Regions from separate parts of the Glutamicibacter sp. AOP38-B1-38 genome, predicted to be linked through region 1. Evidence: riboswitches for the same ligand, from Rfam matches in the RefSeq annotation. Region 1 holds a riboswitch; each other region holds the start of a gene.
What was found. Region 1 has a riboswitch for S-adenosylmethionine ahead of ACT3TP_RS08800 (acyl-CoA dehydrogenase). Riboswitches for the same ligand answer to the same signal wherever they lie in the genome.

Region 1 (5,576 bases):
TGGTGCGAAACGCTGCTGGCCGGCGCCTGCGCCACCGCGGCCGTCATGCGAGCGGTAGGTGCCCGCCGCGTGCCACGCCATGCGGATGAAGAACGGACCGTAGTGACCGAAGTCAGCTGGCCACCAGTCGTAGGACTTGGTCATCAGCTCGGCAATATCGGCCTTGACGGCAGCAAGATCCAGCGCCTCGAAGGCAGCGATGTAATCGAAGTCGGGATCCAGCGGGTTGGTGGCTTCCTGGTTCTTCGAAAGAATCTTCAGGTTGAGCTTATTTGGCCACCATTCGGTATTCGCATGACCCTGGGTAGGGTGAACGCGTCCGGCTCCTACTACTGGGCACTGACCTGCAGTCGTTTCTGACATGTAGTCTTCCTTCCGATAAGGGATTGGTTTGGTACTCCGTCTCCGTGCGCCGTTGGCCCGCGGAGACGAAAATTAGTTCCTTGCGGTACTTCTTTTCAGACAGTTCCCGTAGCCGGCTGCGCTGTCTTGGCTTGTTGGCAGTCCGGGCAGAGTCCCCAATAGATGACCTCTGCCTCGTCGATGCTGAAACCGTGGTGATCCGAGGCATGCAAGCAAGGTGCGGCTCCGACGGCGCAGTCCACGTCTGCCAGCGTTCCGCAATTGCGGCACACCACATGATGGTGGTTGTCCCCTACGCGGGTTTCGTACCGGGCGATATGCCCGTGGGGCTGAATTTGGCGGAGCAGTCCAAGGTTCGTGAGAAGCTTCAGCGAATCGTAGACCGCCTGGTGGGATACCAGCGGGTGTTCTTGGCGCACTGCCTCGATAATGGTTTCGGTATCCGCGTGGGGATGAGCTGTCACCGCGGCGAGCACCGCGACGCGCGGTCGGGTGACCCGCATCGATGCTTCGCGCAGCACCTTCTCGATTCCCTCGGATGTTGTCATGGTACTAGCTTGCCCTATTTATTTTGAATGAGTCAAGATAATTACTCGTGTCTTTTCGCTCCGCTGAAAATTCGTGGTCAGAAGCGGTTAAACGAATCTGGCCGACCTTCGCAATTGCGGATGAAGGTCGGCCAGATTTATTGGCGGCTAGGGACGAGCGCGGCAGATCTCGTTGAGCCGGGCAATGCATGGTTCATTTTGCAAGCTGGTGGTGTCCCCGAGCTTGGTGCCCTCAAAGAGCTGGGTCAGCAGGCGGCGCATGATTTTGCCCGAGCGGGTCTTGGGCACATCGGGGACCAGGACGATATCGCGTGGTTTGGCGATCGGCCCGATCTGCGTGGTGACGGTTGCGCGCAGCTCGGCGATGAACTGCTGCTGGCGGGCGAGCGTCTGCGCATCGGGTTGCGCCGCAACCAGCGAGGCATCCAGCGGCACCACGAACGCGGTAGCCGCATGCCCGGTCTGCTGATCCGGGGTCGGGCAGACTCCCGCCTCGACCACGCCTGGGTGGGTGACCAGTGCTGATTCGATCTCGATGGTGGACAGCCGGTGCCCGGAAATATTGATCACGTCATCGGTGCGTCCCAGGATGTAGATATCCCCATCCTCATCGAAACGCGCGCCATCCCCGGCCAGGAACCAGCCCTGCGCGGCGTACTGCTCCCAGTAGCTGGTGTAGTAGCGTTCCGGGTTTCCCCAGACCGTGCGGGCCATGGACGGGCCGGTCTGGGTGATCACGATATTTCCCTGCTCGTTGGGCCCCACGCGGCCGCCGGCGGCGTCCACGATGTCCACCGAAACGCCGGGCAGCGCCCGCGAAGCGCAGCCGGGCTTGAAGTGCTCGTCGGTAGGCAGCGGGGAGAGGACTGTCGCGCCGGACTCGGACTGCCACCAGGTATCGACCATCGGGATGCCGCCGGGGGTGCCGCGCCCCAGCTGAGCGCGCAGCCAGCGCCACGCCTCGGGGTTGACCGCCTCGCCCACGGTGCCGCCCACCCGAACCGAGGACAGGTCATAGTCGGCGGGAACCCCTTCGGGGAACCAGCCCATCAGCGAACGGACCAGGGTCGGCGCGGTGTAGTAGCTGGTGACCTTGTAGCGTTCGATGATCTCAAAGTGGCGGCCCGGGTGCGGTGCGTTGGGCACGCCCTCGTAGATCACCTGGGTGACGCCGTTGGCCAGCGGGCCGTAGATCTCGTAGGTGTGCGCGGTGACCCAAGCCAGATCTGCGGTGCACCAGTGCACGTCGCCCGCGCGCTGGGATTCGTCGGGGTTGCCGAACAGGAGATTGTGGCTGTACGCGGCCTGGGTCAGGTAACCGCCGGTGGTGTGCACCAGGCCCTTGGGCTGACCGGTGGTTCCGGAGGTGTACATGATGAACAGCGGCGTCTCGGCGTCAAAAGCCTGCGCCGCGTGCTCGGTGGACTGGGTTTCCACCGCCTCGTGCCACCACACGTCGCGTCCGGCGGTCCACGGGATCTCATCCCCGGTCCGGCGGATTACCAGAACCTTTTCGATGCTGTTTTCCCCGGATACCGCAAGGTCTGCGTTGGCCTTGACCGGAACCGAGGTGCCGCGGCGGAACTGGCCGTCGGTGGTGACCAGCAGCTTGGCCTTGGTGTCTTCCACCCGGAACTTCAACGCCTCCGCGGAGAAGCCGCCGAAGACCAGCGAATGGATCGCCCCGATGCGTGCACAGGCCAGGGTGATGACGATGGTTTCGATAAGCACCGGCAGGTAGATGACCACGCGGTCGCCCTTGGCCACGCCGAGCTCCTGCAGGGCGTTCGCCGCCTGGCTGACGCGCTCCTGGAGGTTCCGATAGGTCACCGCGATGCGGTCACCTGGCTCGCCCTCGAAGTAGAGGGCGACCTTTTCACCGTTGCCGGCTGCCACATGGCGGTCGGCGCAATTCACCGCGGCGTTGAGCTTGCCCCCCAGGTACCAGGAGATCTGCGGGCCGCGCTTGGCTTGTGCGTCTGCCGGGATGATCTGGCTGGTGGTGTGCCATGGGGTGTCCCAGTCAAGCAGGTTCGCCGCCTCGTCCCAGAACTCCTGGCGTGCCTCGGCGCTGGAGGGCTGATTTGTACTGGCCAATTCGGTGGTGGTCATTGCGGTCCTTGAAAAGTTTAGGGCGATTAATTTCGAGTCAGCGGAAGGCGCACTGAGCGTGTGGGTGCGCGGTACTTTATGGGAACGCCAAGAAAGTGCAATGTCGCATAGCGAGCCGTTGCGGGCAAGGCGAAATGAAAGCCATGATCATCTCCATCGTTCCTGGCGGTAGCACCGGTCACCGTTTGGTTTATTAACCGTGGGTGGTGGTTGCTGCGGCGTCACAGAGCCAGATCTCTTAGCCGCTCGGGATGGTTACACGACTATTACAGGCCTTCGAACGATTTCAATGCAAATCTTTCGTAACATGATAAATATTCGATAGATGCGTCACATCATCGTGATGTTTCGATTTTTATTTCACTAATCGCGTATTTGGCCGAAAAATCGCTAAACGCTAGGCATTGTGTTCGGCCGCGTTAGGCAAGTGCTGTCCTTGATGCATTTCAATCTCCATCCGTGCACGACGAAATGTGACTAACCGGGTTGAGGACGAAGTAGACCTCAGGCTACAAATGATTACGAACCATCCAGAGCGACCGAGAGATCTGGCTCGTCGACGTCGCAGCAACCACCCACCTAAATATTGGCGCGGGACGGTGCTACAGCCAGGACCGATGGAAAGAATTGAGGACTTTCGATGTCATTTGGCGATCCCGCTGGCGACTTTAATGCGCTCAGCGACCCGTCTATTGCGGGTAGCGCGGTGGAGCTTGACGACCTTCCACAGGAACTTCCTACCCGGCAGCTGCTGAAAATCACCCCGGGCCCCGGCGCTGACGAGCAGTATGAACGGCTTGCCGGCATTTTCCGTCCGGTGTTCGCACAGATCGCCGCCGGTGCAAGGGAACGCGACCGGCAGCGGATCCTGCCTTTCGAACAGGTTGGCTTGCTGAACCGTGAGCGCTTCGGTGCGCTGCGCCTGCCGGTTGCCGACGGCGGCCATGGGGCGCGCTTGAGCGATGTCTTCCGGTTGCTCATCGAATTAGCCGAGGCCGACTCGCATGTGGCTCAGCTATGGCGCGCGCATATTGCCTTCGTGGAAAATGCGGTGCGGCTGGAAGATGCGCAGCTCCGTAGCAAATGGGTTGCCCGAATCAGCTCCGGGCAGATCGTGGGCAACGCCTACACCGAGGAAGGCGGCAACGCCCTCGGGTTGCTCAACACCAAGGTCACCGAGGAGGGGTCGCGCTGGCTGGTCAATGGGCGGAAGTTCTATTGCACCGGCACCATCTTCGCCGACTGGACCACCGTAGCGGTGGCGCACCCGCAACTCCCAGGGCGCCAGATCGCGGTAGTTTCCACCCAGCACAGCGGCGTGAAAATCCTCGATGACTGGGATGGTTTCGGCCAACAGCTCACCGGTACCGGCAGCACCGAATTCCACGAAGTTCCGGTGGACACCTTCATGCCGGAGGATCCCACGGATCCGGAAGCCGCGATCTTCCAACTCGTGCTCATGGCGGTACAGGCCGGAATCGGACGGGCGGCACTGAACGACCTGCGCTCCTCCGTGCAGGCGCGTACCCGCAGTTTCAGCACCGGCACCGGAGTTCCGGTGCACCGCGAACCGCAGGTCTTGCAGCTCGTCGGGGAGGTTTCCGCCGAAATCTTCGCCGCGGAGTCCGTGGTCATGGGCGCGGTGCTGGAGGTCGAAGCGGCCATGGCCGACGCGAACCTGAACGCCGAGGAGCGCTTTGCCGTGTGCGAACTGGCGGCAAACCGTGCTCAGACGATCGTGCAGCCGCTGGTCATCGGAGCGACCAGCAAGCTCTTCGACGCGCTGGGTGCATCTTCCACTCGCAATAGCTGCAATATGGACCGCCACTGGCGCAACGCCCGAACCATCGCGACGCACAATCCGGCGATCTACAAGGCGCGCATCGTGGGGGACTACGAGATCAACGGCGTGCAGCCCCAACGGCTGTCCGTCACCGGCACGGTAACCGGAGCAAACCGGTTCGCCGGCAGCTAGGCAACACTCCTCGAACACAGATTTTTAGACTTACAAGATTTTTCTTCTATGGATAGGGGCACACCAATGAGCGAGAACAAGCGCGAAATCCTTTTTAACGCCTTCGATATGAACTGCGTGGTGCACCAGTCGCCGGGCCTCTGGCGCCACCCGGATGACAAGGCGTCGACCTACAACACCCTGGGCTACTGGACCCACCTGGCCAAGGTGCTGGAAAAGGGCAAATTCGACGGGCTGTTCCTCGCCGACGTGCTGGGCACCTACGACGTCTACAAGGGCGCCAACGAGACTCCGCTGCGCAGCGGAGCCCAGGCGCCGGTTAATGACCCGATGATGCTCGTCTCCGCGATGGCCGCGGTCACCGAGAACCTCGGCTTCGGCGTCACCGCCGGCACCGCCTATGAGCACCCTTATGCCTTCGCGCGCCGCCTGGCCACCCTGGACCACCTGACCAATGGCCGTGTCGGCTGGAATGTGGTCACCGGCTACCTGCCGTCGGCGGCCCGAAATATGGGCCAGGAAGACCAGATGGAGCACGACGAGCGCTACAACCACGCCGATGAGTACCTCGAAGTGGT
Region 2 (5,576 bases), on a different contig from region 1:
CATGGGCCGGGCGATAGAAATCTGTTCCGCGCAGCGCCTCGACCACGTCGGCGATCGCATCCTTCGACAGCATCATGCCGCCAAGAACCGACATTTCGGCAGGAATATCCTGCGGCGGGGTGCGACCCGCTTCCGAACCCTGACTCTCGTAGACCGGCTCCGCGCTCATAACTGACACTTCCATCCCCTATTGACCCTCTGGGAAATACCCTTGTGCCATGATGGCAACACTCAAGCATGTCACCGCCAACCGACGTTATCGTGTCGGCGGTACCTGTGGATATATCAGTCCCAAAGCCAACAGTAGGTCTCTTATCCATAGCCGCAAACTCTGTTATCCACAAGATCTGTGGATAATCCCCCTCTAGCTGTGGATGACCCTGTGTGCGACTTGGGGAGAAGCTTGTGGATTACCCCACTTAAGTTGTGCTAATGACTATCTGACTTGGAGTTTGTTGTTTGCACACCTGTGGATAGAAAGTTAATTTCTTTGTAGAGTCAACCTTCGCAAATGACGTTATCCACAGCATAACTCGCGGGATTCCGGTGTATTCAACCTGCTGCACCGACTTATCAACGTACCATCCACAGAGGTGTGGATAGTTTTGTGGAAAGAATCTTCGTGAAGAACGCGGTAGTCACCGCTCCAAAAAGCTACTGAAACGTAACTTCGAGGCGAGTAATCCACAATTCGATGCAGAGCACCCCTCTGCGGTCATATGAACTTAACGCGCCCGCGCGGTCCGAGCCCGCCGGGCCAGTTAAACGACTGCGCGCCACATGTCAGCGAAAATGACAGGTGGCGCGAAGCGACGACAACTATTTAGACGAGTTCCGGGACTGGTAACGAGTGAAATCGTGAATCATGGAAAATCGACGGTAAATGCTCGGCGACCTTATGGCCATGGACCTGCAACAGGATGACCCAATGGTCTCCGGCCTCAACCTCACTGTAGATCGTCGTGTCGAGCCACAGCGTTGAGTCATGGATGAACAACGAGCCGTCGTCGCTGGTGTGGGTGTCCACACCGCGGAATCGATCTCCGCTCTTGGAAGCGATCTGCCTGCAGACCCCTTCATTGCGCTCGCTGAGCACCGAAACGCCGATTCGATTTGCGTCCCGCAGCTTCGGCCAAGTGTTCGAGGTTTTCTGCACGGCAAACATCACCAACGCCGGTTCCAAGGAAACCCCTACGGTGAATGAGGAGGCGACGATTCCCGTCTTTTCCCCGTTGACTTCGGCGCACAGAGTGGCAATTCCCGATGGGTGCTGGGCGAAAACCTTGCGCAGCGTCAGTGCGTCAAGTTCTTGATTCAAAGACATGCCTTGACTTCCTTTGCTTCATGCCCACCGGTACGGCGACGGTCGGCGGCAGGCTAAAGCAGCTTTGACTTGCTCTTACCCGCCGTCGAAGGTTTAACGCCTCGATGTGCGGTACTTGTATCGTGCGGTGTTGCGCGACACCGAATCTTCACCTGGAGCACCCCGCTACCGTATAGAGGGTTGCCGGCCAGCTAGCCAGGGCCTTTAGCTGACGCTCATGATTCTGATTAAAACGATATTGGCCTAAGCTCCCGCGCGTCAAACAAATTGCTTCGCAAATCGAAATATTCAACCCAAAATTCGATGAGCCACAAGTATTCGAGGGTCCATCGGAAATTTATTCAATCACCGGAGGGTTCGGATGCGGCTGCGCGGCCCGCTGATACCGCTCCCCTTCGGTGCGATACGAAGCGCCCAGCCTCTTGCATAGCGAACGGATCTTGCTAGCCTGAAACCATGCGGCCTCGAATAGCTGGTAATCCGAAGATCACGGTTTTCCTTGGAATTCTCGCCTGCGCCGCGATGCTCACCGGATGCGCCGCCGAAGCACCGCGTTCCCCCGGCGCCACGTCAAGCAGCAGGGCAGTCGATACCAAGTCGCCCGAACCGCGAAGGATCGCAGCCGAGCTAGCCGCCCCCTGGTCCATGGTCTTCGCCGAAAATACGCTGATCGTTTCAGAACGCGATTCGGGGCGGATCGTGGAAATAGATTCAGCGGGCAAAACCAGGCAGATCATCCGCCTGGACGACGTAGTTCATGGTGGCGAAGGCGGACTGCTTGGGCTGGCCTTTCAACAGCCCTACCTTTTCGCCTACTCCACCGCAGAAGACGGCAACCGCATCCAGCGATTCGAACTTTCCGGCGACAGCGGTGCGCTCGCGCTGAGTCATCCGCGGACGATCCTGTCCGAATTGCCATCGGCAGGAATTCACAACGGGGGGCGTCTAGCCATCGGACCGGATTCGATGCTCTACGCGACCGTGGGAGACGCTGGAAATGAATCCTCGGCTCAAGATCTGGAAAGTCTAGGCGGAAAGATCCTGCGGCTGACCATTCAGGGCGAGGTCCCCGGCGACAACCCCTTCCCCGGTTCGCCGGTATTCAGTTTCGGCCATCGCAATCCACAAGGTATCGCTTGGGCTCCCGACGGAACCATGTATGCCAGCGAGTTTGGGCAGAACCGCTGGGATGAATTGAACATTATTGAGCCCGGAGCCAACTACGGCTGGCCGGCGCACGAAGGCATTGCGGAAGATCCCGAATACCGCGACCCGATCCAGCAATGGAGCACGCAGTCCGCGAGCCCCAGCGGCATCACCATTTACGACGGGGTCCTCTACATCGCCAACCTGCGCGGGGAGCGCCTGCGAACCGTGGAGCTGAGCACGCCTCACGATTCCACCGAGTTCCTCGTAGGTGACCATGGGCGCCTGCGGGACGTGAAGGTCAGCGAGACCGGCGAGCTCTGGGTGCTGACGAATAACACCGACGGTCGCGGCACCCCGCAAGAGGGTGACGACAGGATTCTCGGCATCTCCCCGGAGACGCTCATCGACCGAACTGCCACCCGGCGCTGAATTTCGGCCACTGAACGAATTGATACTGCGGTTCTTGGATTGAACCCGAGGTCCATGCCACCATGAAGGTCGCAAGTGCTTCAGCTCACAGGCGCAGGCTGAAGGAAACCACGGATACGAATCGAAGGATATCGCACACATGGTCATGACTCAGGCTAACCACTCGGAACTCACACCCCTGCGATTCCTGCAGCGTTCGGCCGAGGTATACCCGTCGAAGACCGCGGTGATCCACGGGACCCGCAGGTACAGCTACGCCGAATTCGAGCGGCGCGTGCAACGCTTCGCCCAGGTCGTCAAGGCGCGGATCGCGCCCGGGGACCGCGTCGCGGTACTTGCGCCGAATACTCCCGAGATGCTCATGGCCCACTACGCGGTTCCGCTGGCCGGGGGCGTGCTGATCGCACTGAACACCCGCCTGTCGGCGCCCGAGCTGCGCTATATTATGGATCATTCCGAGTCGAAGCTGCTGTTCGCCGATACCGAATTGTTGGCAAATACTTCGACCCTGCGTTCCGAGATTCCGAGCTTGGAAGCGTTGATCGAGATCACCGATGACCAATACGCCGGTACGCGCCCGACCGTCGCCGTGGACGCGGTGCTCTGCGAGCTGCTGGACGCGGCCGGCGAGGAACGCCTGAACTACGAGGTGGCAGATGAGCGCGCCCCGATCACGTTGAACTACACCTCGGGCACCACCGGCAAACCCAAGGGCGTGCTGTACTCGCACCGCGGCAGCTACCTGAACTCGCTGAGCGAGGCCCATCACCAAGGCTTCACCGCAAAGACCCGTTACCTGTGGACCCTGCCGATGTTCCACTGCAACGGCTGGTGCACCCCTTGGGCGGTCACCGCCGCGGGTGGCACGCACCTGTGCTTGCGCGGCGTGCGCGAGGATGCGGTGTGGGACGCCATTGAGAATCTTTGCGCCACACATCTGTGCGGAGCCCCCACGGTCTGCTCGATCATTGCCGACTCACCGCGCGCCCACGCCCTGTGCGATCCGCTGCGTATCACCACCGCCGGCGCCCCGCCGTCCCCGGCAATCATCACGAAGCTGCAGAAGCTGGGCATCGAGGTGGTCCATGTATATGGGCTCACCGAGGTCTATGGCCCCTACACCATCTGTGAATACCAGGATGACTGGGATCAACTGGATGCGGACACGCGAGCCGCAATGCTCTCCCGCCAAGGCGTGGGCATGCTGACCGCCGAAAGCGCACGCATCGTCGACGAGAATATGGTGGACGTTCCCGCCGATGGGCAAACCATGGGTGAGATCGTCTTGCGCGGCAACAACGTGATGATTGGCTACTACCGCGATGAGGCAGCCACCGAGCAGGCCTTTTTCGGCGGTTACTTCCATACCGGCGATCTGGGAGTGATGCACCCGGACGGCTACCTCCAGGTCCGTGACCGGGCCAAGGACATCATCATTTCAGGTGGAGAGAACATCTCCACCATTGAGGTCGAACAGGCTCTCGCCGCGCACCCGCAGGTGCTGGATCTTGCGGTGGTGGGCGTCCCCGACGACAAATGGGGCGAGCGTCCGGTCGCCTATGTCATTCGCACCACCGGTTCGAGCCTGGACGAGGCGACCCTGATCAATTTTGCCCGCGAACGGCTAGCTGGATTTAAAGTGCCACGCACCATCGTGTTCCCGCAGGATCTGCCGCGCACCTCTACCGGCAAGGTGCAAAAGAACGTGCTGCGCAATCGAAGCCTTGCAGCGCATTCAGAGAACGCCTGACTTGATGCCTGCTTTGGGTTCCCCCGCGCACCTGCGAGGCGTAAGGTGAGGTGCACTTAGCGCCGATTTCACGGGGAGTTCCCATGGCAGCGACATATACCTTCGACATCTTCTCCAGCCTCGACGGCTTCGGCAGCGCCACCGGAAATTGGGGCGGCTACTGGGGCAAACAGGGCCCGGAGCTGCTCGCTCGGCGGCTCGAGCACTACTCGCCACCCTGCCGGATGGTCTTCGGCGCAAACACCTATCGGCTCTTTGCCCAGTTCTGGGCCGAGGCGGAGAAATATACGGATGTGGATGACCCTTGGGGCGAGGCCATGCACAAGCAGCCTGCCACCGTCATTTCCAACTCCCTCGTCGGCCCGCTGGACTGGCCCGACGCGGCCATTGAGCGCGGTGATGCCCTTGCCGTAGTTCCGCGGCTGAAAGCCGAGTCGCTGGTGCCGCTGCGCTCTCACGGTTCGCTGTCCATGAATCGTTCGCTGTTGGCAGCCGGCCTCGTCGACTATATCCAAGTCACCATCTTCCCGGTGCTCACCGGACTGACCGGGCAATCACCGATCTTCGAGGGGGCCGAGGACTTCGACCTGGAACTCGTAGAGTCCCGACTGCTCGATGGCCGGACGCAAGAGCTCATCTATCGCCCGAGCCTGCATCACTAGCGCCGGTGAACCGGCAAAAAGTCGTCGTTGGCTACCGGAAATACGACCATCAGAGGGCTGCTTGCCCGGCGGCATGCGCGGCGCGAATCGGCTCCCCAGCCGCAGTCCGGTACCCCGGATAAACTATTGACCGGGCGGTCAATCAATCATAAATTGGAAATTGACTCCCAAAGGGAGCACTCCGACCTCTAGGAAGGTGACTTTCAATGAAGAAGTGGACTCGGTGGCAAGATTGGGTTGTCGTGGTGGCTGGCGCCTACGC
Region 3 (5,576 bases), on a different contig from region 1:
GTCGCAGATCCTCGTGGCCACCACCAACGACTCGGTCTACCCGCTGGTCACCGAGCTGGCCGCCAGCGGCGGGGTCGTCGCCGTCATCGACGCCCGTGAAAACGTCTCGGTGGCTGCCGCCGAGGCGGTTGGCACCGGGGTGCACGTGATCACCGGTTCGGTGGTCGTGGATACCGAGGCCGGCGCCAACGGCGAGCTGTCCGCCGTCTGGGTCGCCAGCCTGGATGCGCAGAACAATATCGGCGCCGCGCAGCGCCTTGAAGCTGACACCCTGGCCATCTCCGGCGGCTTCAACCCGGTGGTGCACCTGCACTCCCAGCGCCAGGGCAAGCTGGCCTGGGATTCCACCGTGCACGCATTCCTGCCCGCGGCACCCGTCGCCAACCAGCACCTCGCCGGTTCGCTCACCGGCCGCTTCGACACCGCCGGAGCGCTGGCCGGGGGAGCCGCCGCCGGTGCCGCGGCGGCCACCGCCGCCGGTTTCGAGACGATCGCCCGCGTGCCCGAAGCCATCGAGGTGGCTCTGGGCGAAACCCGCCCGGTCTGGCTGATCCCCTCGCGCCAGGGCGAGGATGCGGTGCACTACAAGCACCACTTCGTGGATCTGCAGCGCGACCAGACCGTGGCCGAGGTGCTGCGCTCCACCGGAGCGGGCATGCGCTCGGTGGAACATGTGAAGCGCTACACCTCGATCTCCACCGCCAACGACCAGGGCAAGACCTCCGGGGTGGCAGCTATCGGCGTGATCGCCGCGGTGCTGGGCATCGAAAACCCGGCCGAGATCGGCACCACCACTTTCCGTGCCCCCTACACCCCGGTCTCCTTTGTCGCCCTCGCCGGGCGGAACCGCGGCCAATTGCTGGACCCGGCCCGCGTCACCGCCATGCACCCCTGGCATCTGGCCCAAGGCGCCGCGTTCGAGGACGTCGGGCAGTGGAAGCGCCCCTGGTACTACCCGCAGGCGGGGGAGGACATGGACGCGGCGGTCTACCGCGAATGCGCCGCGGTGCGCGACTCGGTGGGCATGCTGGATGCCAGCACGCTGGGCAAGATCGAGATCCGCGGGGCGGATGCGGCCGAATTCCTCAACCGCATCTACACCAACGGCTACACCAAGCTGAAGGTCGGCATGGGCCGCTACGGGGTCATGTGCCACGCGGACGGGATGATCTTCGATGACGGGGTGACCCTGCGCCTGGCGCAGGACCGCTTCCTGATGCACACCACCACCGGCGGCGCCGCAGAGGTGCTGGACTGGCTGGAGGAGTGGCTGCAGACCGAGTGGCCGGAACTGGATGTCGTGTGCACCTCGGTCACCGAGCAGCTGGCCACCGTCGCGGTGGTCGGGCCGAAATCCCGCGCGGTGATCTCCAAGCTCGCCCCGGAGCTGGACGTGTCCAACGAGGCGTTCAAGTTCATGGCCTTCGCGGATACCACGCTGGAAAACGGCACCCCGGCACGGATCAGCCGGATCTCCTTCTCCGGGGAACTCGCCTTCGAGATCGCGGTGCCGAGCTGGTACGGGCTGGGCACCTGGGAGGCCGTCTACGCGGCCGGCGAAGAATACAACATCACCCCGTACGGCACCGAGACCATGCACGTGCTGCGCGCCGAGAAGGGTTTCATCATCGTCGGGCAGGACACCGACGGCACGGTGACCCCGCAGGACGCGGCCATGGGCTGGGTGGTCTCCAAGCTGAAGGACTTCGTGGGAAACCGCTCCTTCAACCGCGATGACAACCAGCGTGCGGACCGCAAGCAGCTGGTCTCCGTGCTGCCGGTGGACAAGACCCTGCGCCTGCCCGAAGGCACCGCGCTGGTCGGCGCCGGAACCCCGGTCACCCCGGCCGACGGCCCGGTCCCGATGGAAGGCTGGGTCACCAGCTCCTACAACTCGCCCGCGCTGGGCCGGACCTTCGGCCTGGCCCTGATCAAGAACGGCTTCAACCGCATCGGTGAAGTCCTCAAAGCCCCCGTCGGCGACCAGCTGGTCGACGTCGAGGTCTGCGAAACCGTCCTCTACGACCCGGAAGGCAGCCGCCGAGATGGCTAAGCACAGCGTAATCGAACCAACCACCGATCTGCGCCGCTCCCCGGCCGCGCACCTGGCCGAGGCGATGGCCCAGGCCTCCGTCGCCGGGACGCGCGCCGTCGCATTGCGCGAGATTGCGCTGGCCACCGCCGTGTCGCTGCGCGCGGTTCCCGGCAGCGCCGGGCACCAGGCGCTCGCGGCGGCCACCGGTGTGGGCTTGCCGGCCGGCGTCGGCGAGGTCGCCGGGTCCATCGAGGGCACCGCGGTGCTCTGGCTCGGGCCGGATGAATTCATGGCCTTCAACGCCGCCGGGGAGGAGCTCACGCAGCCGCTGGACTCCGCCCTGGGTCAGGCGCCGGGCCAGGTCATCGACCTCTCGGCGAACCGCGCGGTGCTGGAGCTGCGCGGCGCGGCGGCCAGCCTGGTGCTGCGCAAGAGCTGCCCGGCCGATCTGCATCCGCGGGCCTTCGCGGTCAACCAGGCGATCACCACCACGGTTGCCAACGTGCCGATCCTGCTCTGGCGCACCGCGGAGAATAGCTGGTATGTCATGCCGCGCGCCTCGTTCACCGAACATGTGGTGCACTGGATGATCGACGCGATGGCCGAGTTCGGCTCGGACCCGGTGATCTAGCCGCAGCACGATCGGGAACAAGAAGACGCCTGGCGGGCCGGTCCATTTTCGGGCCGGCCCGCCGGTGCCCCACGGTCTGGTTTTAATGCTCAATCACCGAAGGGCTCCCGCAAGGGGCGAGCAAATCCGGCATGCGCTGGCCCTGCGCTCACCATCGGCGAACTGAAGCAGTACACAGCAAACCGGCCGCCGAGGCAAAGCTGATGCAGATCCTCTCTGCGGAACCCTCCAGTAAGCTCTCGGGGCGCACGATCAGCACTCACCACTCATCCCGGCCCGCTTGCAAAGGCGCCAAGCCGTACCACCAGGCGTGGGACCCGCGGGGTCAATACCGTCGGTGCCGCCGCGCATTGCGTAAACGCGGAGCCTTACGAGGGCCCGATCATCGCCCAGCAGGTCCAGGATGTGGATCGTACCTATACCGCCGAGTGCCGCGTGTTCCTCTGGGGCAACCGCACGGTGGTGCAGCGCGAAGCCAATGGCCAACATGGGTGCCCGGCACCGGAAGCCGAGCACGCATGATCGTTCCCCGCCGCGGTTTTCTAGTGCGGCTCCGGGCCGCAGTGCGTGGTGATAAAACGGCTCAACGCCCGCTTCGGGCCGAGCTTCTGGAACAGGTAGGGGAAATCCGCCCACTGCTCGGGAACCAGATTTTGACCCTTCATACCCCACTGGCCTCCGTCCGCATTCAGACAGCGCAGCCTGTCATGAAGCCGGTATTCGACCTCCAGATCCACCGCCTGCCGCAGCGCATCCTCAATGGCCGACGGGAGCAAGGCAAGAATCAATGCGAACAATTCTGGGCTCACCCCGGCCTTTTCCCACCGTGCGGCGTAGTCGCGCCAATGATCCACGCGCAGCGTCCCGGTGCCATGAAGCAACCCGCGGCTGGCCAAATTGTGGCCCATGAACTGCGCGAAATTCCCGGCGTAGAGCCCGGGCGGGTTGTAGGGGTGATCCAAGAGCACCCCGGTCCACCGTCGTTCCCAGGCAAGCCGCGAGCCCTTGGCCGCGGGCTCGGTCATTGGCAGGCCATAGGCGTCAAGCTGCTCGGTGTAAGACATGTTTACTTCCCTTTCATCGACTTGTCCGCGGATACTGACCGCCGACCGGTTCTTCCCCTGGGGCACCCCGCTCGCTGAGGAGGGTTGCCGCGCAGCTAGCCAGGTACTTGACGCTGCGACTCGTGAACCTGCCAATCATCCTAGGACAGCGAACCGACACTTTAGCTCCGGGCGGATCTTGCGCGTTCTATGTCCCTCGCCGAAGGCCTTCACCAGCGAGGGCCTTCGGCGTAGGATATGGCAGATGCAGTGCGCGCAATCCGGTCTTGAGCTCGGCCCGGTGGCGGCTTCTTATCTTGGGGATGAAGGCCGCGGATTCCTGCCCTTGAGGGCACGGACCTTCATGGTGACCCGTCCGAACGGGCATTTCGCGCTGTGTTCCACGCACAGCGCACAGGGTGGAAACAGGGGACGTTCCAATGAACGGCAAGAAGAAATCCAGATTTTTGGCTCTCATCACCGCGGCCTTGGCGGGCGCGGCGCTGATGCTGGCCGGCATGGCACCGGCCGCGGCGCTGGTGCCAATCTCGCGATCCGGCGATACGGGGACCATCAACTACGTCAACCTCGGCGACTCCTACTCGGCGGGCTTCGGCTCGGGAACCATTAAACCCGGGCCTTTTCCGGATTGCCTGCAAACCACCGGGTCAACTCACGTCACCATGATCGACGCGCTACGCGGCGTGCAACTGATCGCAGATGCCGCCTGCGCAGGGCTGGACACCGCGCAGATAACGGCCACCGCTGCCGCGGTAGCCCCGCAACTGGCGCAAGCGGATCTGGTCACGCTCAGTCTGGGCGGAAATAATCTCCAGTGGGGGCAAACAGTCTCAGCCTGCAGCGCCCAGGGCACCGCCGCGAGCTGCCAGCAGATGCTCAAACTCGGCTACGCCTCCATGCCTGCTCTGCGCTCCGAGGTCGGAGCCACGCTGCAGCACATCGATGCGGCAACTCGCGCAAAAATCCTGGTTGTGGGTTATCCGCAGTTATTCACCACCTCCAATGGCGACCAGCCGCTGATCACGGCCAAGAACGCCCGGGCGCTGAACAAGCTGGGGGATGCGCTGAACCGGAATATCAAGATGGCCACCAAGGGTTCGAACGCGTCGTTCGTTTCGGTCACCGGCGCATTTAAGAACCACGGACTGGGTGCCGCGGATTCCTGGATCAGCTTTAATCTGGCGAACCCCGCCGATCCATTTAACCTGCATCCGACGAGCACCGGATACCAGGAGGGCTACTACCCGGCAGTCAAACGCCATATCAACCTGAAAAAATTGGCGCACAGCCAGGAAGGCCAGAATAGGTATTCGCACTAGAAGCACCCGGCCGGCTAACTCTGACGGCGAACCCGGCGGAAAACCGTCTTGGCCGTACGTCTTGCTCGCTGCGGACCGTGAAACTTGCGGACAAGACAGCGGCGCGCTGGCATACTGGGATTAGCGACGCAAACCCGTTGCGGCGGATGAAAATCCGCACTCGGCACGATCCGTGGGAGTCCTGATGACTGAGCGTATTTTGTTGGTTGGCGTTGAACTGGGGCAGGCACCGGCGGTCCTTGAAGCCGTCATCGAGCTGGCCGAGGCCACGGGCGCGAAGGTCATGTGCCTCTACGCGGACTCGGGCCGATTCGTCACCGAACGCCTGCCCACCGGAGAAATAGTCGAAGACACCACCTTCGACGGGGACGAACAGTTTCAGCAAGATTTCTCCCCGGCGCTCGCCGAACAGCTTTCGAAGGCCTTCGCCGGGACGAAGATCAGCTGGGCGGCGCGCACGGTCGCCGGAGATCCTGCCAAAGCTCTGATGCGGGTCGCCGCAGAGCTTGACGCGCAATTGATCGCCA

Region 2: it holds a riboswitch for S-adenosylmethionine, as region 1 does, so the genes downstream of both, ACT3TP_RS11960 (flavin reductase family protein) here and ACT3TP_RS08800 (acyl-CoA dehydrogenase) in region 1, are expected to answer to the same signal.
Region 3: it holds a riboswitch for S-adenosylmethionine, as region 1 does, so the genes downstream of both, ACT3TP_RS12365 (hypothetical protein) here and ACT3TP_RS08800 (acyl-CoA dehydrogenase) in region 1, are expected to answer to the same signal.

The regions. Positions count from the first base shown of each region.
Region 1 is NZ_JBQSWU010000012.1:58,581-64,156, reverse strand. It holds gene katG (catalase/peroxidase HPI) at 1-363, opposite strand, end outside; gene ACT3TP_RS08810 (Fur family transcriptional regulator) at 459-911, opposite strand; gene acs (acetate--CoA ligase) at 1,059-3,023, opposite strand; SAM riboswitch class I at 3,174-3,281, opposite strand; SAM riboswitch class I at 3,547-3,647, shown strand; gene ACT3TP_RS08800 (acyl-CoA dehydrogenase) at 3,664-4,998, shown strand; gene ACT3TP_RS08795 (LLM class flavin-dependent oxidoreductase) at 5,065-5,576, shown strand, end outside.
Region 2 is NZ_JBQSWU010000018.1:70,498-76,073, forward strand. It holds gene dnaB (replicative DNA helicase) at 1-169, opposite strand, end outside; gene ACT3TP_RS11960 (flavin reductase family protein) at 824-1,324, opposite strand; SAM riboswitch class IV at 1,431-1,547, opposite strand; gene ACT3TP_RS11965 (PQQ-dependent sugar dehydrogenase) at 1,781-2,902, shown strand; gene ACT3TP_RS11970 (AMP-binding protein) at 3,042-4,652, shown strand; gene ACT3TP_RS11975 (dihydrofolate reductase family protein) at 4,736-5,314, shown strand; gene ACT3TP_RS11980 (SPW repeat domain-containing protein) at 5,521-5,576, shown strand, end outside.
Region 3 is NZ_JBQSWU010000019.1:62,789-68,364, reverse strand. It holds gene ACT3TP_RS12380 (sarcosine oxidase subunit alpha family protein) at 1-2,053, shown strand, start outside; gene soxG (sarcosine oxidase subunit gamma family protein) at 2,046-2,666, shown strand; partial or broken gene ACT3TP_RS12370 (formyltransferase family protein) at 2,861-3,188, shown strand; gene ACT3TP_RS12365 (hypothetical protein) at 3,209-3,730, opposite strand; SAM riboswitch class IV at 3,743-3,858, opposite strand; gene ACT3TP_RS12360 (SGNH/GDSL hydrolase family protein) at 4,150-5,049, shown strand; gene ACT3TP_RS12355 (universal stress protein) at 5,234-5,576, shown strand, end outside.